3 regions of the Mesorhizobium sp. M0088 genome follow, and region 3 is predicted to be linked to each of the others. Evidence: predicted binding sites of a transcription regulator. Region 3 holds the regulator's gene; each other region holds the start of a gene.
What was found. The regulator PhoB, encoded in region 3, activates phosphate uptake and scavenging genes when phosphate is short. The targets are predictions, from matches to a motif close to TGTCATNNANCTGTCAT.
Positions count from the first base shown of each region.

Region 1 (7,749 bases), on a different contig from region 3:
CGGTCGGGGATGTCGGCTTCGGTGCGGAAGGCCGGCAAGGTGCGCAGAAAGCGGGTCACCGCCTCGGCGCCGAACTGGCGCCTGATCTCGATGGCCAGCCCCTCTGCCTTTTCGCCCATGTTGCGGGTCATCATCTCAAAATCCTGTCTCGGCTTCGAAACTCCTGCAGCAAGAGAATGGTTCCCCCATCATGCCTGTGTGGCAAGCAAAGCCGGCGGTTAAGGTAAAATTTGAATTAAAGTCGAAATGTCTTGCCTGTCATTGCCCGGCCTTGGCCGGCGGCTTCCATAGTCGCTTACCCCTTGATTTTTGGCCGCCAAACATCGATATCGGGCACAAAATCCACATCATTCGAGATTGACGGGAAACGGCGATGAGCGACCAGGCAAAAGACGAACGCGCGCCCGATGAAGTCGAGGCGACCGAGCCCACAGTCGAGCGCACGGAAGGCAGCACCGACGGTGATTATGAAGCCCTTGTGCGGCTGCTGAAGGAAAATGAAGAGCTGAAGGACCGCGCGCTGCGCGTGGCGGCCGAGATGGAAAACCTGCGTCGCCGCACGGCGCGCGATGTGCACGATGCGCGCACCTACGCGGTCGCGAATTTCGCCCGCGACATGTTGTCGGTGTCGGACAATCTGCGCCGCGCGCTGGATGCGATTCCCGCCGAGGCCAAGGCATCGGGTGACGCCGGCTTCAAGGCGCTGATCGAAGGCGTCGACCTCACCGAGCGCGCCATGCTGTCGGCGCTGGAACGGCATGGGGTCAAGAAGCTCGCGCCTGAAGGCGAGAGGTTCGATCCCAATTTCCACCAGGCGATGTTCGAAGTGCCCAATCCGGATGTCCCGGCCAACACCGTGGTCCAGGTCGTGCAGCCGGGCTATTCGATCGGCGACCGCGTGCTGCGCCCGGCCATGGTGGGCGTCGCCAAGGGCGGGCCAAAGTTCGCCGCCGCTGAAGCACCGGTTGAGCCGGGGCCGGTGAACGAACAGGCCGAGAAAGATGCGTGAGGCAGGGAATAGGCAGTAGGCAGTAGGCAGTAGGAAACTAGGGCAGTCGTATCATCGCGCGGCTTCGTGCTATTCATACTGCCCAATCCCTAATCCCTACTGCCTTGGCCTCATGAACCCTATCGCGCTTCTTGACTATGCCGGTGTCGCCGTCTTCGCGGCGACCGGGGCGCTGGCGGCTTCGCGTAAGCAACTCGACATTATCGGCTTCCTGTTCCTGGCCAGCGTCACCGGGATAGGCGGTGGCACGCTTCGCGACGTTATCCTCAACCTGCCGGTTTTCTGGGTCGCCAACTCCGGCTATGTGCTGGTCTGCGCCGCGGTTGCGGTGCTGGTCTTCTTCAGCGCGCATCGTGTCGAATCGCGCTGGAAATGGCTGCTCTGGCTCGACGCCGTCGGGCTCGCCGCTTTTTCGGTGATGGGCGCGGCCAAGGGGCTTGCGATTACCGGTTCGCCGGTCGTCTCCGTCATCACCGGCGTGCTCACCGCCACTTTCGGCGGCATTCTGCGTGATCTCCTCGCCGGCGAGCCATCGGTGCTGCTCAGGCCCGAAATCTACGTTACGGCGGCCCTTGCGGGTGCCGGCCTTTACACGCTTGGCGAACTTGCCGGACTGCCGCCGCTCGCCTCGGACCTCGCCGGTTTTGCGGCGGCGTTCCTCGTGCGCGGTGGTGCGCTCAAATTCGGCTGGTCGTTTCCGTCCTACAAGAGCCGACCCGGCAGGCGGCCGGAAGATATTCCGTGAAGAGAGGGAATAGGGAATGGGGAATAGGGAATAGGGAATAGGGAATAGGGAATAGGGAATAGGGAATAGGGAATAGGGAATAGGGAATAGGGAATAGGGAATAGGGAATAATCAGTAGTCACAGGAGCTTAATCGTGGCGTCATCACTACTGCCTACTGCCTACTGCCTACTCAATCTCACGCCGCGAAGCGCTGGGCTTCGCCGCCATAATAGTTGACGTAGCGTGCGCCGATCTCCTTGACCGGCATCACGACGAACACATCGACCGTCGAGAATTCGCGATCGATGACGCAACCATCGCCGATGCGGGCACCGACGCGCAGATAGCCCTTGACCAAAGGCGGCATCGCGGCGATCGCCGCCTTGGCATTGACGGCCTCGATCGGCATCAGATCCATCGAGCAATAGCGCCCGGACACCGCGCGCACGTCCCAGGCCGAGTTCGTCCGGCAGTGGTGGGCTAGGTAGGTGAGCGCCTCGGCATGCGCCGCCGGCACGGTGCCGTGAAAGGACGCGCAGCCGGTCATCACACCGATTTCGTAATGGTTGATGTAAGCCCAGATGCCTTGCCACAACGCCTCGATGGTGCGCTTCGAGCGGTATTCCGGCAACACGCAGGAGCGGCCGAGTTCAAGGAAGCGCTGGCCGGGGTGGCGGGCGATGAGCTTGGTCAGCTCGAATTCACCTTCGGAATAGAAGCCACCGGCCGTGGCCGCGATTTCTTGCCGCAGCAGCCGATATGTGCCGACGATGCGGCGATGTTCGGGACCGGAAAGCGTGGTGTCCAAAACCAGCAGATGGTCGCAGAGCGGATCGAACCGATCGGCGTCCCGGCGGTCATGGGCCTGGAACAGGTCCTTCCTGGCGCCAAGTTCGTCGTAGAACACCCGGTAGCGCACTTCCTGCGCGGCCGCGATCTCGGCCTCGTTGCGAGCGAGCCGCACTTCAAGATTGCCTATACGGCCCAGCGCAGCGCCCTTTATGACGAAATCGACGTTACGTCCGGCAAGCAAGGCGCTGCTGGCGTTCGGCCGAGTGTCACATTCCGGCATAACTGTATGCACGAGTGATTCTCCTTCGAGCCATCCCTCTTGGCACGGGGATACGGTGTAGGTGCAACAGGATTGTGACAGTACCGTGATACGACGTCATGGGCAATACTTCGTCGGCTGGCGAATACGATCAACCGGCTACGTTTAAGTGATCGCCCGTGCCGAATGGCGGTGGAAAGCTCAGGCCGCGACGACCTGCCCCTCGACGGCATTGACCAGCGCCTCGGGGTCGAGCGGCTTGGTGACAAAGCCGCTGGCGCCATGGGCCAACACCGCATGACGGGTCTTTTCCTGGCTGTCGGCCGACAGCACCATGATCGGCACCGGCCGCACTGCACTTTCTTCCTCATGGCGGCGGATGGCGGCAATCGCGTCCAGCCCGTCCATGACCGGCATGTGGAGATCCATCAAGACCACGTCGAAGCGGTCCTTGTGCGCGGCGCCGGTGACAGCCTCGACGGCGGCCTTGCCGTTGCCGACCACCTTGACGCGATGCCCGGCCTTCAGCAGCGTGGCGCGGGCCAGCATGGCGTTGATGTCATTGTCCTCGGCGATCAGCACCGACAGGCCGCGCTGGCGGTTGCCGATGGCGCGCAGCGTCGGCGCGCCGCGCCTTTCCGGCTGCGGCGGGCCGAGGCTCGGAGCATGGCTGCTCAACAGCACACGCAGAAGTGTTCCGCCACGCACCGGTCTGGCCAGGAAGGTTGCGTAGCCGCTGGCTCGGAACTCGCCAAGCATGCCGCGATCGGTCGGCGCGATCAGCGTGATCGCCTCACAGTCGGAGAAACCGCTTTGGCGCAGGCGCTTGAGCAGCCTTCCGTCGCCTTCTTCCATCGCTGCATCGACCAGGATCGCATCGCAGCCGGCGGCGAAAGGCGCGGCCTGTGCGGCAGTGGTGGCGATGTCGACCGCGCCGCCATTGGCGCGGATGGTGCGGGCGATGGCGTCGGCCTCGACGGCGTTCTTCGACAGGATCACCGCGCGTCTGCCCGAGAGAGCATTCTGGTGGCCCTGCGGCGCTTCGGTGGCCGCTATCGCAGGGATTTCGAAGACGAACTCGGATCCCTGGCCGAGCCGGCTGGATACCGAGATCGTGCCGCCCATGGCGGCCACCAGGCGCCTGGAGATGGCAAGGCCGAGGCCGGCCCCGCCATGCGTGCGTGTCGACGTGCCGTCGGCCTGCTCGAACTCCTCGAAAATGCGCTCCAGGTCGGCATCACGAAGGCCCGGACCGGTATCGGCGATGGTGAAGCATATGCGGTCGCTGGTTTCGGTGCGTGCGCGTGCAATGCTCACCAGCACGCCGCCGCTGTCGGTGAACTTGATGGCGTTGCCGATGAGGTTGAGAAGCACCTGCCTCACCTTGCCCGGATCGGCGGTGATCAATTGCGGCACGTCGGGTTCGACATGGCAACCCAGCCCGATATCCTTGGCGAAAGCCCGCGCTGCCAGCAATTCGATGATGTTGTCGGCGATCTCGCGCACCGACATCGGCTGCGGCTCGGGGTCGAAACGCCCGGCTTCGATCTTGGAATAGTCGAGAAGATCCTCGATCAGGGCAAGCAATGCGCTGGCCGAGGTCGAGACCGCGCCGACATAGGTTTGCTGCTCCGGCGACAGGCTGGTGTCGGCGAGCAACCTGGCCATCCCCATGATGCCGTTCATCGGGGTGCGGATTTCATGGCTGACGGTGGCGAGGAAGCGCGATTTGGCCTGGCTGGCATATTCGGCCCGTTCGCGTGCGGTGATCAGCGAGGATTCGGCGCGTTTGCGGGCGGTGATGTCGCGGGCGATGGCGCGGTGCGAAACCGCGCCGCTGTCCTTGTCGCGCACCGACAGTTCGATCCAGGAGAACCAGCGCTGCCCGCTCGGCGTGCTGATAGAGACATCGGTGGAACTCAGGCACTCATGGTCGGAAAAGGCGGCATCGGGAACCATGCCGACCTCGATGCCCAGTTCTGCCAGGGTCTTGCCGGCAAGGTCGCGCTGGTCGATCTCGACGAGATCGGCGAAGACCTTGTTGGCATAGACGATGTAGCCATCGCGGTCGCGATGGATGACGAGATCGCCAAGCGCGTCGATCAGGCCGCGAAAGCGCTCATCGCTCTCCTGCATCTCCCACATGCGGTCGGCCAGCGTCTCGATCTCGGCGCGGCTGCGGGCAGTGGTTTCGTCAAGAAGGGCAGAGGTGCGATGTTCGCTCCGCCTGGCGCGCAGATGCAGGGCAAGACCGGCAAGACCGGTTGCCAGCAATGCGACGCTAATGAAGATTGGTGCCCCGGTCAGATGCGCCAGCCCGGCCACCACCACGATGGCGACGAATGTCAGAAAGGGCAGGCTTTCGCGCCTGGAGAATTCCGGCTCGGGCACAAGCGGCGGGAGCACCGCATCGACGTCGTCGCCAGTGTCCGCCTGTTGGCTGCCGGATTCCGCGATCATGCGAAATCCTTGCCAGACAGAGATTATGGAAAATTGCGGCGGATCGTTCGAATTTTAGCGGATGAGCGCTTTTTGCCGAGGCGCGGCGGGTTTGCCGCAGATCTGGCGATTCCATCCTTCCGGCAGTTGGGCGGAGTCACATATCCACGACGACGCGGCCGCGGATCTTGCCGTCGACGATGTCGCGCGCGGCATCGACGATGCCGTCGAACCCGATGGTGCTGGACAGGCTGGCGAGCTTCTGAAGATCGAGGTCGGTGCCGATGCGGCGCCATGCCTCGAGGCGGACTGCTTTCGGCGCCATCACTGAATCGATGCCGAGCAATGAGACGCCGCGCAGGATGAAGGGCGCGACGCTGGTCGGCAGGTCCATGCCGCCGGCCAGGCCGCAGGCGGCGACCGCGCCGCCATAGGAGGTCATCGAGAGCACATTGGCCAGCGTGTGGCTGCCAACTGCGTCGATGCCGCCGGCCCAGCGCTCCTTGGCCAGCGGCTTGGCCGGCTGGGCAAGCTCGTCGCGCGATATCACTTCGGCGGCGCCAAGGTCGATCAGATAGGAGCTTTCGGCATTGCGGCCGGTGGAAGCAATGACATGGTAGCCGAGGCTGGACAGGATCGAGACCGCGACCGAGCCGACACCGCCGGCCGCCCCCGTCACCACCACCGGGCCGCGATCGGGCAGGATGCCGTGCCGCTCCAGGGCCATGACGCAGAGCATGGCGGTATAGCCTGCGGTGCCGACGGCCATCGCGTCATGCGGGCTGATGCCCTGCGGCAGCGGCACCAGCCAGTCGCCTTTGACACGGGCGCGGCCAGCATAGGCGCCGAAATGGGTTTCGCCGACGCCCCAGCCGTTCAGGATGGCTTTGTCACCGGCGCGCCAGTCGGGATGGGAAGACGAGATGACGGTGCCGGCGAAATCGATGCCCGGCACCAGCGGCCAGCGGCGGATCACCGGCGCCTTGCCTGTGATCGCCAGGCCATCCTTGTAGTTCACCGTCGTTGCCTCGACCGCGATGGTGACATCGCCTTCCATCAGGTCGGCGTCGGTGAGATCGGTCACGGTTACCGACTGCTTTTTCTCGGCGTCACGCGAAACGAGGATGGCTTTGAAGGTTTCGGACATGTCTTTCTCCGCGATCGTGTTTGGCGACATGAACTGTGCGGCGATGGCGGCACGGGGTCAATCCTTCGAAGACTTGGCCTTCGAAGACTTGGCCTTGGAAGGCATGGCTTTGGAAGGCTTGGCGTTGGACGGCCCGGGCTCGCGCCGCCAGCCGAACAGCTCGTCGAAGACGACCAGTGCCGCGCCCACCGAGATGAAGGCGTCGGCAAGGTTGAAGACGGCGAACGACCAGACCGTCGTGTGGAACAGGATGTAGTCGATGACGTGGCCGTAGACGGCGCGGTCGATCAGGTTGCCGAGCGCGCCGCCGACGATCAGCGCAAAGCCGGTGCGGGCAAGGATCTGGGACGGCGCGATCCGCGTCGCCAGGAACAGCACGAAGGCAACGACGGCGAGCGAAATGACGATCAGCCCGGTGTCGCCGAAGGATGAGAACATCGAGAAGGCGATGCCGGTATTGTAGGTGCGAAACAGCGCCAGGAAGGGCAACAGATCAACCTTTTCCTGAAAAGGCAGACCGGCCTCGACCAGGTACTTTATCCACTGGTCGAGCGCGATGGCCGCGACGACGAGCAGTGCGTAGGGAGACCATGATCTCACGGGCAGGCAACCTTCATTGCTGGTCCAGGATTGGCTCGAGCTTCAGCGCGCCGCGCCGGATCTCGAACAGCATGATGCCGGTGGCGACGGCCAGATTGAGCGAATCGGCACGGCCCGCTTGCGGAATCCTGAGCAGCCTGTCGCAGCTCGCAGCCAGGCTTTCGGGCAGCCCCTGCTGCTCGTTGCCCATCATCAGCAGCACGGGCCCGCGGGAAAAATCGACCGAGCGGTAGTCGACGGCGCCTTTCAGGTGGGTTCCGGCGACGAGGCCTGAGAAGCCGCCCCGCCAGGCAAGGAAAGCCTCGGTTGTCGCCTTGGCTACCGGCACGGCAAAGATCGAACCCATGGTGGCGCGCACCGTCTCCACGGAGAATGGATCAGTGGTATCGCCGACCAGAATGACGCCTTTGGCGCCGACGGCATCGACGGTGCGGATGACGGTGCCGAGATTGCCGGGATCGCGTACCCGATCGAGTGCCACCCAGACGTCGCCATTGTCGGCGCGCACATCCTTCAAGGCGAGGAATTTCTGCGAAAAGACGCCCACCACCATTTGCGGATTGTCGCGGCGGGTGATGGCGACCAGCACCTTTTCCGACACTTCTAGCACCATGCCGCCTGCGGCAACGGTGCGTGCGGCCACCTTCTCCACCGCCGCATTGCCGCGCCCGGCTTTGGCGAAAACCAATGTCCTGATCTGCCAGCCGAGATCGAGCGCATCGATGACCAGCTTCAGCCCCTCGGCCATGAAGGCGTTCTGCTGGTCGCGGAACTTCT
Region 1 is NZ_JAMYUI010000005.1:91,692-99,440, forward strand. Features, by position in the region: gene NKJ67_RS07755 (hypothetical protein) at 1-134, opposite strand, end outside; gene grpE (nucleotide exchange factor GrpE) at 374-1,009, shown strand; gene NKJ67_RS07765 (trimeric intracellular cation channel family protein) at 1,122-1,754, shown strand; gene olsB (l-ornithine N(alpha)-acyltransferase) at 1,932-2,807, opposite strand; gene NKJ67_RS07775 (response regulator) at 2,988-5,246, opposite strand; gene acuI (acrylyl-CoA reductase (NADPH)) at 5,383-6,372, opposite strand; gene lspA (signal peptidase II) at 6,430-6,972, opposite strand; gene NKJ67_RS07790 (TrmH family RNA methyltransferase) at 6,986-7,749, opposite strand, start outside.
Region 1: the regulator PhoB is predicted to act here: its motif matches at 2,871-2,887, upstream of olsB (l-ornithine N(alpha)-acyltransferase).

Region 2 (7,749 bases), on a different contig from region 3:
AAATGCGGCATCGTTGGCTTGCCCAACGTCGGCAAGTCGACGCTTTTCAACGCGTTGACCAGAACGGCTGCGGCGCAAGCCGCCAACTATCCATTCTGCACCATCGAACCGAACACCGGCGAGGTGGCGGTGCCAGATCCGCGCCTGCAGAAGATCGCCGCGATCGCCAAGTCGAAGGAGATCATTCCAACTCGCATCTCTTTCGTCGACATTGCCGGCCTGGTGCGCGGTGCCTCGAAAGGCGAAGGGCTGGGCAACCAGTTCCTCGCCAACATCCGCGAGGTCGACGCCATCGTGCATGTGCTGCGCTGCTTCGAGGATGACGACATCACCCATGTCGAGGGCCGCATCGACCCCGTCGCCGATGCCGAGACGGTCGAGACCGAGCTGATGCTTGCCGACCTCGACAGCCTAGAGCGCCGCATCGTGCAGATCCGCAAGCGCGCCGGCAGCAAGGACAAGGAAGCGACGACCGTGCTGCCGTTGATGGAGGCAGCGCTCGAACTGCTGCAGGCCGGCAAGCCGACCCGCATCCTGCTCAAGGGTATTTCGGCCGAAGATTTGCGCATCCTGCAGGGCCTGAACCTTCTGACCTCGCATCCCGTGCTCTATGTCTGCAATGTCGCGGAGGCCGACGCCGCCACCGGCAACGAACACACCAGGGCCGTGGAAAAGATGGCCACCGCCCAGGGCGCCGGCACAGTGGTGATCTCGGCGGCGATCGAAGCCGAGGTCGCGCAGCTCTCGGACGAGGAAGAGATGGAATTCCTGTCCTCGCTCGGCCTCGACGAGCCAGGCCTCAACAAGGTCATACGCGCCGGCTACGACCTGTTGCACCTCATCACCTATTTCACCGCCGGGCCGAAGGAGACGCGCGCCTGGACCATCCATAAAGGCGACAAGGCGCCACAGGCCGCCGGTGTCATCCACACCGATTTCGAGCGCGGCTTCATCCGCGCCCAGACCATCTCCTACAACGACTTCGTCACACTGGGCGGCGAAGTGGCGGCCAAGGAAGCCGGCAAGGCGCGCGACGAAGGCAAGGAATATGTCGTCCAGGACGGCGACGTGCTGTTGTTCAAGTTCAACACTTGATGCCCTGAAGCGGTCGAGAACATCCCGACAAGCTGTCGGCGAAGTTCCTCGATACATGCTTCCAGGCGCCGGCGGCCATCCGCCCGCCGGCCGCTTGTCTTGATTTTGTCACGTCACAGGTCTAAGCGGCAGACGCACGGTCGGCGCTGACGTCGAGAACCGTGCAATCCAACACGACGCGTCAATCCGAACGCACCCCCAGCAAGGGATATCAGGCGATGATCAAGGCCTTCGTCGTGGACAATGACCGCCTGCGCGTCGTCGACGATCTCCTGGCAAACAGCGAGACCATCGTCTGGGCGGACCTGTTCAACCCGACAAAGGAAGAGGAAGCGACGATCGAGAGCTGGCTCGGCGTTGCCATTCCGACGCGCGAGGAGATGGAGGAGATCGAGATTTCGAGCCGCCTCTATGTCGAGGACGGCGCCTATTTCATGACCGCCACCCTGCCCGCCCAGACCGAAATCGACGATCCCTTGATGTCGCCGGTTACCTTCGTGCTCGCCGGCACAAGGCTGATCACGGTGCGCTACCACGAACCGAAAGCTTTCAAGACCTTTCCGCAGCGCGCCGAAAAGGTGGCGACCGGCTGCACCAGCGGCGACACCATCCTGATCGGCTTGCTGGAGGCGATCGTCGACCGTCTCGCCGACATTCTGGAACGCGCCGGCCGCGACATCGAGGCGATCTCGCGCGATATCTTCGAGGCGCGGTCGACCAAGGTTTCCAAGCGCAACCGTGATTTCCAGGAGTTGCTGAAAGCCATCGGCCGCAAGGAGGACATTGCCTCCTCGATCCGCGACAGCCTGATCTCGCTGCAGCGCCTGGCAGGCTTCTTCGCCCATGCCTCGACCCGCACCAAGATGAGCAAGGACACCAAGGCGCGCATCAAGACGCTGTCTCGCGACGTGCTGTCGCTCGCCGACCACGCCACCTTCCTGTCGCAGAAGATCTCCTTCCTGCTAGACGCCACGCTCGGCATGATCTCGATCGAGCAGAACGCCATCATCAAGATCTTCTCGGTCGCCGCCGTCATCTTCCTGCCGCCGACTTTGGTCGCCTCGATCTACGGCATGAATTTCGACATCATCCCCGAGTTGAAATGGCAACTTGGCTATCCCTTCGCCATCGCCATGATGGTGCTGTCGGCGATCCTGCCCTTCTGGTACTTCCGCCGCCGCGGCTGGCTCTGAGTGGCCTTGTCGATCCTGCCACAGGCTGGCGCAGTAGAAATCGCTTGACCAAATGAACGCCGGCCTGCATCCGGAAATCCCGATCCTGGGGATTGTGGGTCGACAAGCCGGATTCCAGACCATGACTGCAGAGATAAAAACATGGGCCTATGAGGACTTCATCGAGGGCGCATCGATCGACCTCGGCTCGAAGCTCGTGAGTGCCGCCGAGATCGTCGAATTTGCCGGAGAATTCGACCCGCAGCCGATGCATCTCGACGAGGAAGCCGGCAAGGCCAGCATCCTCGGCGGGCTGGCAGCGTCGGGCTGGCACACCTGCGCCATGTTCATGCGCATGCTCTGCGACGCGTTCCTGCTGGACTCGACCTGCCAGGGCGCGCCCGGCGTCGATCAGGTCAAATGGAAGAAACCGGTCCTGGCCGGCGACCAACTGACCGGCACCCTGATGGTTGTTGCCAAGCGCCTGTCGAAATCGAAGCCGCAACTCGGCTTCGTCACCATGCGCAGCGAACTGTTCAACCAGCGTGGCGAAAGCGTCTTCGAGCTCGAGAACTCCGTCATGTTCCTCACGCGCGATGCCGCGGGGAGCCAAGCATGACACTGGACGAGTTCTTCCGTATCGGCACCACCGTCACGCTCGGCTCGCACACATTCGAGCCCGAGGCGATCAAGGCCTTCGCCCGCAAATACGACCCGCAAATCTTCCATATCGACGAGGAGGCTGCAAAGAAAAGCGTGCTCGGCGGCCTCTGCGCGTCTGGCTGGCACACGGCCGCGACCTGGATGAAACTCAATCTGGAAAACCGTATGGACGCCGAGATCGCTGCGTGGAGCGGTCCCGGTCCGGTGCCGGAATTCGGCCCCTCGCCCGGCTTCAAGAACCTGAAATGGCTGAAGCCGGTCTATGCCGGGCAAGCCATCACCTTCACGCGCACCGCGCTGTCGCACCGCCCGATTGCCTCACGCCCCGGCTGGCGGCTTCTGGCGCTGCGTTCGGAAGCTTTCGATTCCACCGGCGACAAGGTGCTCGAGTTCGAAAGCGCCGTGCTGGTGAAGGTGGAGTAGCTTTTCCTTCGCCCCGTTTACGGGGAGAAGGTGCCCGAAGGGCGGATGAGGGGCGGCGCCAGCGTTGGTGTCTTAAACTCGACGGTCGTACTTACCCCTCACCCTGCTCCGCTCGCGTTGCTCGCTTCGCTTCCCTCTCCCCGTAAACGGGGCGAGGGAGAAACCTAATGCCCTTCGAACCCTATCAGCGTTCTGACCGGCACGCCGAGCGCCTCCAGCTTGGCGCGGCCGCCGAGGTCCGGCAAGTCGATGACGAAACAGGCGGCGAGGATGTCGGCGCCGATCTGGCGCAACAGCTTGACCGCCGCTTCCGCGGTGCCGCCGGTGGCGATCAGATCGTCGACAAGGATCACCTTCTCGCCAGGAGCAACGCCGTCCTTGTGCATCTCCATCTCGTCCAGGCCATATTCCAGGCTATAGGCGACGCGCACCGTCTCGTAGGGCAGCTTGCCTTTCTTGCGGATCGGCACGAAGCCGGCCGAGAGCTGATGGGCGACGGCGCCGCCAAGGATGAACCCGCGTGCCTCGATGCCGGCGATCTTGTCGATCTTCTGGCCGGCGTAGGGATGCACCAGTTCGTCGATGGCGCGGCGGAAGGCGCGCGCATTGCCGAGCAGGGTGGTGATGTCGCGAAACAGGATGCCGGGCTTGGGATAGTCCGGAATGGTGCGGATCGCGGCGAGCAATGTGTCTTCGTGGGAGGATTTCATGGGCCGAGATTACCTGAAACGGAGGTTGTTGCGCGACAATTGTTCGATCGAACTGCAGCCCATCAGCTTCATGCCGCGTTCGATCTCGACCCGCATCTGCTCAAGCGCCCGTTCGACGCCGGGCTGGCCGGCCGCCGCGAGCGGAAACAGATAATAGCGGCCGAGACCAACGGCCTTGGCACCGAGCGACAGCGCCTTCAGCACATGCGTGCCGCGCTGCACGCCGCCATCCATGATGACGTCGATCCTGTCGCCAACGGCATCGACGATCTCGGCAAGCTGGTCGAACGCCGCCCGCGAGCCATCCAGCTGCCGCCCGCCATGGTTCGACAGCACGATGCCGCTGCAGCCGATGTCGACGGCGCGTCTTGCGTCCTCCACCGACATAACGCCCTTGAGACAGAACGGACCCGACCAAAGCTTGACCATCTCAGCGACATCGTCCCACGTCATCGACGGGTCTAGCATCTCGGTGAAATAGCGGCTGATCGACATCGTGCCGCCGCCCATGTCGACATGCTCGTCGAGCTGCGGCAGCTTGAACCCCTCATGCGTGAAATAATTGATCGCCCAGGCCGGCTTGAGCGCGAACTGCGCCATTCCGGCAAGGTTGAGCTTGAAGGGAATGGCAAAGCCGGTGCGTTTGTCGCGCTCGCGATTTCCTCCGGTGATGCTGTCGACGGTCAGCATCATCACCTCGACGCCGACCGCCTTGGCGCGCTGCATCATCGCCCGGTTGAGACCGCGATCCCGATGGAAATAGAACTGGTAGACCTGCGGGCTGCTGCTGATGCTGCGCGCCTCCTCGAGGCTGACGGTGCCAAGCGACGAGACGCCGAACATGGTGCCATACTTGGCCGCGGCCTTGGCGACCGCGCGCTCGCCCTGATGGTGGAACAGGCGCTGCAAGGCGGTCGGCGAGCAATAGAACGGCATCGCCAGCTTCTGGCCCATGACCGTCACCGACATGTCGACCTCGCTCACCCCGCGCAGCACGTTGGGAACCAGATCGCAGGTCTCAAAGCTTTCGGTGTTGCGGCGGTAGGTGACCTCGTCGTCCGCCGCGCCGTCGATGTAATTGAAGATCGGCCCTGGCAGCCGCCGCTGCGCCATGTGGCGGAAATCGGAAAAGTTGTGACAGTCGCTGAGCCGCATCATCGAGTTCCAAAGGCCATGGCGGGACGAGCTTCTCGCCACCGTTCGATGCGTCGAATATCAACCTGATGCTGCTATGCCAACGGACTAATTGCCGAACTTCCGCCTCAGCACTGGCGCAGACGGAAAAGGAGCGCCTGAAGCGCCCCTTCCCGTCTAAATCCGGCTGACGAGGATTACATGCCGAGATCGGAACGAAGCTCGGCTCTGGCCACTTCATATTCAGCCTTGAAGTCGTCCCGGTTGAGCAGGACCGCGGCAATGACGCTGCCGGAAATCCTGCCCATCTCGACATCGGACGCAAAATGGATGCCGCCAACCACGCGGTTGTGGGCGTATTCGCTCGCACGTGCCATGATCTCGGCGCGCTTTTCCGGAACCATGTCGGACAGAATGATGCCCATCATCGTGCCGACGGTGGCGTGTCCGGAAGGCCAGGAACCGGAGTTCGACAGCTTGACCGCAGGCTTGACGAGATCGCTGAGTTGATGCGGGCGCGGGCGCTTCCAGACATCCTTGGCCGGATCGACGACAGCGCCTTCGGTAGCCACCACGCGATCGAAGAAGGCGCTGAATTTCGGCAGCGTTTCCTTGTTGAATTTCGGCCCCATGACGTCGGCAAAGCGCCAGACATTCTCCTCGGCATCGGCCACCGCGCTGGCGACCATCTCCGGGGTGCGCGTCACCTGCAGCGTCAGCACCTCGCCGAGTTCGGCCTTGGTTTGTGCCGAATCGTTTGCCGGCGGCGGCGGCAGGATCATCGTCAGGTCGACATCCTTGTTGGTGACGAAGGGCTGGGCGTCTTCCGCTTGCGCGGCCGAGCCGATGATGAGCAGCAACAGGCCTGCCGCGATCGATGCGTATCTTTTCATGAATGCGATCCTTTGATGAGAGCAGCACAGGATCGCCGGATGCGGTGACGGCCATGTGACATGACCAGCCTCCGGAAATGCAAAAGGGCGCCTCCCGGCGCCCTTCGCGATCACTTGATTGTGTGGCTCAATGCTGCACGCCTTCCCACACCTTGCGCTTGGTGAGATAGACCAGAGCGCCGAACAGAAGCAGGAACACCAGCACGCGAAAACCGGTCTTCTTGCGGTCTTCCATATGCGGCTCGGCCGCCCACATCAGGAAGGCGGAAACGTCGCGGGAGTACTGGTCGACTGTCTGCGGCGCGCCGTCATCATAGGTCACCTGGCCGTCGGACAGCGGGTTGGGCATCTTCAGCGACACGCCCGACATGAAATAGGGGTTGTAGTGGGTGCCTTCCGGGATGACCATGCCGGCAGGCGGTGTCTCGTCGTAGCCTGTCAGCAGCGAGTGGATATAGTCGGGGCCGCCCGCGTCATACTGGGTGAAGATGTCGAAGACGAATTGCGGAAAGCCGCGCTCGACGCCGCGCGCCTTGGCCAGCAGCGACATGTCGGGCGGAGCAGCACCACCATTGGAAGCGGCGGCCGCTTCGTCGTTTGCGAACGGTGGCGGGAAGTGGTCGGACGGCTTGCCGGGACGGTCGAACATGTCGCCGGCATCGTTGGGACCGTCATGGATCGTGTACTCGGCCGACAGCGTCTTGATCTGCGCATCGGAATAGCCGAGGTCCGACAGCGTGCGGAACGCCACCATGTTCATCGAATGGCAGGCCGCGCAGACTTCCTTGTAGACCTTGAGGCCTCGCTGCAGCTGCGCCTTGTCATAGGTGCCGAACGGGCCGGTGAAGCTCCAGTTCATTTCCTTCGGCTCGTGGATCGGGAAATGCGTCGGCGCGGCGGCGTTGTGCGCCTCTTCGGCGGCGATTGCCCAAGTGCCCGCCGACCCGATGCCGACGGCCACGAGGCCGACCAGCGCCAGCGAGGTGAGAATCTTTTTCATGCCAAATCCCCTTAGATTCTCTACCCGCTCAGCCTTTGGTTTCCGGCGCCGCCGTAGCGCCCGCCGGATGTCCGCTGCCGCCCTTGTTCTTCTCGAGGACCGCCTCGGTGATCGAGTTCGGCAGCCGTCGCGGCGTCTCGATCAGGCCGAGCACCGGCAGCGCGATCAGGAAGAAGGCGAAGTAGAACAATGTCGCCATCTGCGCCATGAACACATAGCTGCCTTCGGCCGGCTGCGAGCCCAGCCAGCCAAGCAGGATGGCATCGGCCACGAACAGCCAGAAGAACAGCTTGTACCAGGGCCGGTAAACGGCCGAGCGTACCTTCGAAGTGTCGAGCCACGGCACCAGGAACAACATGACGATGGCGCCGAACATGCACAGCACGCCGCCGAGCTTGGAGTTGATCGGCCCGACGTTGAAGGTGATGGCGCGCAGGATCGCGTAGAACGGCAGGAAGTACCATTCGGGCACGATGTGGGCCGGCGTCTTCAGCGGGTTGGCGACGATGTAGTTGTCGGGATGGCCGAGATAGTTCGGCAGGTAGAAGACGAAATAGGCGAAGAAGAACAGGAACACGATCATGCCGAACGCGTCCTTGATGGTCGCGTAGGGGGTGAAGGCGACAGTGTCGGTCTTCGACTTGACCTCGATACCCGTC
Region 2 is NZ_JAMYUI010000039.1:40,526-48,274, reverse strand. Features, by position in the region: gene ychF (redox-regulated ATPase YchF) at 1-1,095, shown strand, start outside; gene corA (magnesium/cobalt transporter CorA) at 1,314-2,288, shown strand; gene NKJ67_RS32965 (MaoC family dehydratase) at 2,410-2,886, shown strand; gene NKJ67_RS32960 (MaoC family dehydratase) at 2,883-3,353, shown strand; gene NKJ67_RS32955 (adenine phosphoribosyltransferase) at 3,518-4,063, opposite strand; gene NKJ67_RS32950 (alpha-hydroxy acid oxidase) at 4,073-5,218, opposite strand; gene NKJ67_RS32945 (acid phosphatase) at 5,395-6,090, opposite strand; gene NKJ67_RS32940 (cytochrome c1) at 6,218-7,090, opposite strand; gene NKJ67_RS32935 (cytochrome b) at 7,119-7,749, opposite strand, start outside.
Region 2: the regulator PhoB is predicted to act here: its motif matches at 6,135-6,151, upstream of NKJ67_RS32945 (acid phosphatase).

Region 3 (7,749 bases):
GGGTGATCCTGCCGGCTGCACTGCCCGGCATCGTCGGCGCCATCCTGCTGACCGCCTCGCGCGCCATCGGCGAAACGATGATTGTCGTGCTGGCGGCGGGCGTCGCCGCCAACCTTACCATCAACCCGTTCGAGGCAATGACGACCATCACCGTCAAGATCGTCAACCAGCTCACCGGCGACCTCGAGTTCAATTCGCCGCAGACGCTGGTCGCCTTCGCGCTCGGCCTGACGCTGTTCGCGCTGACGTTGGTGATGAACATCGTCGCGCTCTACATCGTGCGCAAATATCGGGAGCAGTACGAATGACCGACATCTCCATGGATACGATGGTCAGGGCGGCGGCCCATCCGCGCCGCGACATCGGCCTGAAGGCCCGTTACGCCGCCGAACGCCGTTTCCGCATCTATGGCGTCGTGGCGATTTCCGTAGGCTTGGCGTTCCTGGCAATCATGCTGATCACCATCGTCTCGAAAGGCTACACCGCCTTCTGGCAGACGACGGTATCACTGCCGATCTCGTTCGACGAGAAGGTGATCGATCCTTCCGGCAAGCGTGCAACCGATCCGAGCGTTCTGATCAAGGCAAATTATCCCAAGCTCGCCGAAAACGCGCTTGTGGCCAAGCTCGGCATCTCTCCTGATGACAAGCCGATGATCCAGAAGCTCAAGGGCTTCCTGTCGGAAGGCGCCCGCGTCCAGTTGCGCGACATCGTTGCCGCCGATCCGTCCGTGATCGGCACGACACGCAACGTCAACATCCTCGCCGCCGCCAATCTCGACTCGGCTTTCAAGGGCCAGATCGACCTCAGTGTCGAGGAAGCGCGACGCAAGGTCTCGGACCAGCAGATCACCTGGATGAACAAGCTCAAGACCGAGGGCGCGATGGCCGAGCACTTCAACAGCGGCCTGTTCACCTACGGCGCCTCCAGCCGCCCGGAAACCTCGGGCATGGGCGTGGCGATCATCGGCTCGTTTTATATGATGGTAATCGTGTTGCTCCTGGCGCTGCCGATCGGCGTCGCCGCCTCCATCTATCTGGAGGAGTTTGCCAAGAAGAACCGTTTCACCGACCTTATCGAGGTCAACATCAATAATCTGGCAGCGGTGCCGTCAATCGTCTTCGGCTTGCTCGGCCTCGCGGTGTTCATCAATTTCCTGGGCATGCCGCGCTCCGCCGCTTTCGTCGGCGGCCTGGTGCTGACACTGATGACGCTGCCGACGATCATCATCGCGACGCGCGCCGCACTTGCCGCGGTGCCGCCGTCGATCCGCTCGGCGGCTCTCGGTCTTGGCGCCTCCAAGATGCAGATGGTGTTCCAGCACATCCTGCCGCTTGCCGCACCCGGCATCCTCACCGGCACCATCATCGGTCTAGCGCGTGCGCTCGGCGAAACCGCGCCGCTGCTCTTGATCGGCATGGTCGCCTTCGTCGCCGATCCACCGACGACGCCTTTCGATCCGGCCACCGCGCTGCCGGTGCAGATCTATATGTGGGCGAACGAGGCCGAACGCGCCTTCGTCGAGCGCATGTCGGGCGCCATCATCATCCTGCTCGTCTTCCTCATGGCCATGAACATCACCGCGATCGTGCTTCGGCGTCGGTTCGAGCGGCGCTGGTAGAAAAAAGGCATTTTGGTATGAACATCATGACCGAACAGTCCCTTGAAAACGCAGTGGGCGATAAGATGAACGCCAAGTCGAACGAAGTGATCAAAATGCGCGGCGACAAGGTCGGCGTGTTCTATGGCGAGAAGCAGGCGCTGTTCGATGTCAATCTCGACGTCCGCCTGAATCAGGTGACGGCGCTGATCGGCCCTTCCGGCTGCGGCAAGTCGACCTTCCTGCGCTGCCTCAACCGCATGAACGACACCATCGATTCCGCGCGGGTAACCGGCAAGATAACGCTCGACGAAGAAGACATCTACGACAAGAACATCGATGTCGTCGAACTCAGGGCGCGCGTCGGCATGGTGTTCCAGAAACCCAATCCGTTCCCCAAGTCGATCTACGAGAACGTCGCCTATGGCCCGCGCATCCACGGATTGGCCAAGCGCAAGGCCGACATGGATCAGATCGTCGAGTCGAGCCTGAAGAAGGCGGCAATCTGGAACGAGGTGAAGGACCGTTTGCAGGAACCTGGCACGGGTCTTTCCGGTGGCCAGCAGCAGCGTCTGTGCATTGCACGCGCCATCGCCGTGTCGCCCGAGGTGATCCTGATGGACGAACCGTGTTCGGCGCTCGACCCGATCGCCACTGCTCGCGTCGAGGAACTGATCGACGAACTGCGCCAGAACTATACGATCGTCATCGTCACCCATTCGATGCAGCAGGCAGCGCGCGTGTCGCAGCGCACCGCGATGTTCCATCTAGGCTATCTGGTCGAGGAGGGCGCCACCGACAAGATGTTCACCACCCCCGACGACAAACGCACCCAGGACTACATCACCGGCCGGTTCGGCTGAGCTCAGGCATATGAGGGACGAAGATCATGGGTGAACATACCGTTGCATCTTTCGATGAGGATCTGGAGCAGATCAGCCAGCTGATCCGCGACATGGGCGATCTCGCCCGCTCGATGGTCAGTGGCTCGACCAAGGCTTTGCTCAATTCGGACAATGCGCTGGCGCAGCGCGTGGTTTCCGATGATGCCATCATGGATGCACGCCAGCGCGAGCTGGACGATCGCGCCATCACGCTGATCGCCAAGCGCCAGCCAATGGCCAACGATCTGCGTGCGGTGGTCGGTTCGATCCGCATGGCCGGCGACCTCGAGCGCATCGGTGACCTTGCCAAGAACATCGCCAAGCGCGTCGGCACTGTCGGGCTGAGCGTTACGCCGCACGACCTTTCGCATTCGATCGACGCGATGGCGCAGCTGGTGCTGATCCAGGTGCAGGGGGTCGTCGACGAGTATGCCGCCGCTGACGCGGCTGCGCTTGCCACGCTCAGAAACAATGATGAACGCATCGACGTCAAATACACCTCGGTATTCCGCGAGCTGCTGACCTACATGATGGAAGATCCCCGCAACATCACGGCGTGCACGCACCTGTTGTTTTGCGCCAAGAACCTCGAGCGGATCGGCGACCACGTGACCAACATCGCCGAAAATGCCTACTATGTTTTGACCGGCACGCAGCTGCCAGCCAATCGTCCGAAGCAGGACGAGACGGCAATGTCCGCGCCAGCGGCATAACAGGGGTGACCAGCCGATGATCGCACCACGCATCATGGTGGTGGAGGATGAGGAGCCGCTAGGCGTGCTGCTCCGCTACAATCTTGAATCCGAAGGTTACCAGGTCGAGGTGGTGACGCGCGGCGACGAGGCCGAAATCCGGCTGCAGGAGAACGTTCCCGATCTTCTGGTGCTCGACTGGATGGTGCCTGCGGTTTCGGGCATCGAACTCTGCCGGCGCCTGCGAATGCGTCCCGAGACCGAGCGGCTGCCGATCATCATGCTGACCGCGCGAGGCGAGGAAAGCGACCGCGTGCGCGGCCTGTCGACCGGCGCCGACGACTATCTGGTCAAGCCCTTCTCGACGCCGGAGTTCATGGCCAGGGTCAAGGCGCTGCTGCGCCGGGCCAAGCCGGAAGTGCTGTCCAGCGTGCTGAAGGTCGGCGATATCGTGCTCGATCGCGAGTCGCACCGTGTCTATCGCAAGAAGAGCGAGATCCGGCTTGGGCCGACGGAATTCCGCCTGCTCGAATTCATGATGCGCCATCCAGGCCGCGTGTTCTCGCGCAGCCAGCTGCTCGACAATGTCTGGGGCGAGACGATCTACATCGACGAGCGCACGGTCGACGTGCATGTCGGCCGGCTGCGCAAGGCGGTCAACAATGGCCGTATGCCTGATGTCATCCGCACGATCCGTGGCGCCGGATACGCCATCCGAGAGGACTGAACTCCCTCGTTTGAACTCACGCCACGTTCTTGCCGCCGAAACCGGATCTTGCCTGCACGCCCGGCGCAAAAATCTCCTGATCGACGAAGATCAGCGCCCGCATGGCGCAGCCTTCGCGGATCAGCGGCAGTTCGTTCGGCTCGGTGTCGAAGGAAATCGATTTGGAATGCTGGCCGCCGGCGGTCTGGGCAATCGCTTGCCGCAATGCCGGCTCGATCAGGTCGAAGGCGGCGGCGCTGACACCGACCATGGCGACCGGCGCCGGATCGATCAGCGCGAACAGGCTGCCGAGGCCGTAGCCGAGCGCTTCGCCGGCCTTGCGATAGGCTTCCCGTTCGGGTCCGTCACCTTCGCGGGCCGCGGCAGCCAGGGCGCGCATGTCGGCGTCGCTGACATCGGCAACGGGTTCTGCATCCTCGCCCATCTGCCTGGCGTTGCGCCAGATGGCGTAATTGCCCGCATAGGCTTCGACGCAGCCGCGCCGTCCGCAGCGACATAGCGCGCCGTTCGGCCGATGGATCATGTGGCCGAATTCGCCGCCCGAAGAATGGGTGCCGGTGAACAATTCACCCTTCAGCACCAGTCCCATGCCGATGCCGTGCGACAAAAGGATAGCGATGAAATCGTCGCGGTAACGATCGGGGTCGCGCCAGCGCAGCGCCACCGCCATCATGTTGCAGTCGTTCTCCATTATGGCAGGGATGCCGAACTCGTCTTCGAATATGTCAGCGAAGGCGATGTCGGTGTGCGGCGTGATCGGCGACCACAGCATGGCGCGGGCACGGGTGTCGGTGATGCCCTGGATGGCCAGCGCGATGCGGGCGATGCTGCGCACGTCCAGGTCGGGATCTGCCAGGCGGCGCCGCACGATGGCCGTGCATTCCCCGATCAGCGACTCGCGCGACATCGTCAGCGTGTCCAGCCGGCGCTGTTCCTCGGATATCACCTGGCCGGCATAGTCGATGACGGCGACGGAGAGGAAGTTCAGCGACAGCACCACGGTCATTACCGCGGCCGCTTCCGGATTGAGACTGAGGCCGACCTGCGGCCGGCCGCGTTTGAGCGAGCCGGCCTCGCTCGGCTTGCTTTCGGTCAGGATGCCTTCGACGATCAGGTCGGATGAAATCGCCGAGATGGTCGAATGGCTGAGGCTTGTGGTCGCGGCGATCTCGGTTCGCGACGGCTGTCCGGCGCGGCGCACTGCCGCGATCACCATGGCGCGGTTGCGGCGGCGCAGATCGTCGTGGCGGATTCCGACCGACATGTTCTTTCATATCCTCCCGGTCGCCGCGGTTCCTCCTGCCCCTGGAACGCTGTCGGTGACGCCGGTAAATACTGGCAGAAGCTGCACGCCGTGTCATTTATTTATTCCGAGACTCGAAAAAAACTCGAAATGACATCAAAATCCATCAGAATCGATGTTGACAGCGTTCGGGCGTTGGCCCAGTATTTTTTCGAGGCTCGAAAAAATAGAGCCTCTGTGCCGGCCCTCGGGTCAGTTTGGTCGCGCCATACGCGGCGCAGGGAGGATAATATGAAAAGATTCACGGCCGCCATCCTGGCGGGTGCCGCCATGTCGCTGACGCTCGCGTCTGTCGCGCAGGCGAAGGACAAGGTTGTCGGCGTTTCGTGGTCCAACTTCCAGGAAGAACGCTGGAAGACCGACGAAGCCGCCATGAAGACGGCGATCGAGGCCGCCGGCGACAAGTACATCTCCGCCGATGCGCAGTCCAATCCCGGCAAGCAGCTTACCGATGTCGAAAGCCTGATCTCGCAGGGCGCTAATTCCCTGATCATCCTGGCGCAGGACGCTTCGGCCATCGGCCCGGCCGTGCAGAAGGCGCTGGACGAAGGCATTCCGGTCGTCGGCTATGACCGGCTGATCGAGAACAAGGACGTCTTCTATCTGACCTTCGACAACAAGGAAGTCGGCCGCATGCAGGCCCGCGAAGTGTTCAAGGTCAAGCCGGAAGGCAACTACGTCTTCATCAAGGGCTCCGGTGCCGATCCCAATGCCGACTTCCTGTTCTCGGGCTCGATGGAAGTGCTCAAGGAAGCCATCGACAGCGGCAAGATCAAGAATGTCGGCGAAGCCTACACGGATGGCTGGCTGCCCGCTAACGCCCAGAAGAACATGGAACAGTTCCTGACCGCCAACGACAACAAGGTCGACGCGGTGGTCGCGGCCAATGACGGCACTGCCGGTGGCGTCGTCGCGGCGCTGACGGCTCAAGGCTTGGCCGGCACCGTGCCGGTCTCGGGTCAGGACGGCGACCACGCCGCGCTGAACCGCATCGCCCTCGGCACGCAAACCGTGTCGGTGTGGAAGGACGCGCGGGAGCTCGGCAAGAATGCCGCCGAGATCGCCTCGCAACTGGCCGACGGCAAGAAGACGAGCGACATCGCCGGCGCCAAGGACTTCACGACGCCGGGCGGCAACACCGTCAAGTCGCTGTTCCTGACCCCGGTTGCCATCACCAAGGACAATCTCAACGTCGTCATCGACGCCGGCTGGATCAAGAAGGACGAAGTCTGCGCGGGTGTCGCCGCCGGCACCGTGGCGGCCTGCAACTGATCCGTACCACTTTGAAATATCTGAACGCCGCGGCCCAAAAGCCGCGGCGTTTTCTCAAAGAATTCTGTTTCCGCATCATGCGGATAGCTTCTAGGCTGGGCTCCGGCATGCGCGTCAGACGGCCAGCCGGTGGGAGGAAACCATGACCGATACGACGTCAAACCCGCAGACCGATACGGCGCGCGCGTCGGAACTCGGCGCCGTCGCCCGGTTCCTGAAGGCGACCGAGATCGACACCCGCATGCTCGGCATGATCGGCGCGCTGCTGGTCATCTGGATTGGGCTGCATGTCATTTCCAGCCTGCGCCTTGGCGTCAATCCGCTCGATTTCGACAGCCGCACCTTTCTCACGCCGCGCAATCTGTGGAACCTGTCGGTGCAGACATCCGCGGTTGCCATCATGGCCTGCGGCATGGTGCTGGTCATCGTCATGCGCAACATCGACCTGTCGGTCGGTTCCGCCGAGGGCCTGATCGGCATGGTGATGGGATTTGCCCAGGTGCATTTCCTGGTGCGCTTTGTCGGGCTCGAACTCGGCAACCCGTGGATCTGGGTCCTGGCACTGGTCATCGGCCTGGCGCTCGGCCTGTTGATCGGCGCTTTTCAAGGCTTCGTCATCGCCTATCTCGAAGTGCCCGCCTTTATCGTGACGCTGGGCGGCCTGCTGGTCTGGCGCGGTGCCGCCTGGTGGGTCACGTCAGGCCAGACCGTGGCGCCGCTTAACGCCACTTTTCAGCTGATGGGCGGTGGGCCGGCGGGATCGATCGGCGCGACCTGGAGCTGGGTCGTTGGGATCGTCGCCTGCCTCGCCGTGGTGTTTGGGCTGTTCAACGGGCGGGTGCAGCGCAAGCGTTTCCGGTTTCCGCTACGTCCGATCTGGGCCGAGGCGCTGCTTGGAGTCGTCACCTGCGGCGCCATCATGGGTGCGGTCTGGCTCGCCAACTCCTACCCCTGGCCGATCGGCATCGTGAACAGATATGCGGCCGCCAACAACATCACCGTTCCCGAAGGCGGCCTGTTCATCGCCCACGGTATCGCCATACCGGTGCTGATGGCTGTCGCCGTCGGGCTGGTCATGACCTTCATCACCAACCGCACCCGTTTCGGCCGCTATGTGTTCGCCATCGGCGGCAATCCCGAGGCGGCTAATCTCGCCGGCATCAACACGCGATGGATCACCATGAAGGTGTTCATGATCATGGGCGTGCTGGCCACGATTGCCGCGGCGATCTCCTCGGCCCGGCAGAATTCGGCCACCAACGTGCTTGGAA
Region 3 is NZ_JAMYUI010000013.1:31,936-39,684, forward strand. Features, by position in the region: gene pstC (phosphate ABC transporter permease subunit PstC) at 1-308, shown strand, start outside; gene pstA (phosphate ABC transporter permease PstA) at 305-1,621, shown strand; gene pstB (phosphate ABC transporter ATP-binding protein PstB) at 1,639-2,463, shown strand; gene phoU (phosphate signaling complex protein PhoU) at 2,490-3,197, shown strand; gene phoB (phosphate regulon transcriptional regulator PhoB) at 3,214-3,903, shown strand; gene NKJ67_RS16875 (ROK family protein) at 3,920-5,167, opposite strand; gene xylF (D-xylose ABC transporter substrate-binding protein) at 5,438-6,478, shown strand; gene NKJ67_RS16885 (sugar ABC transporter permease) at 6,621-7,749, shown strand, end outside.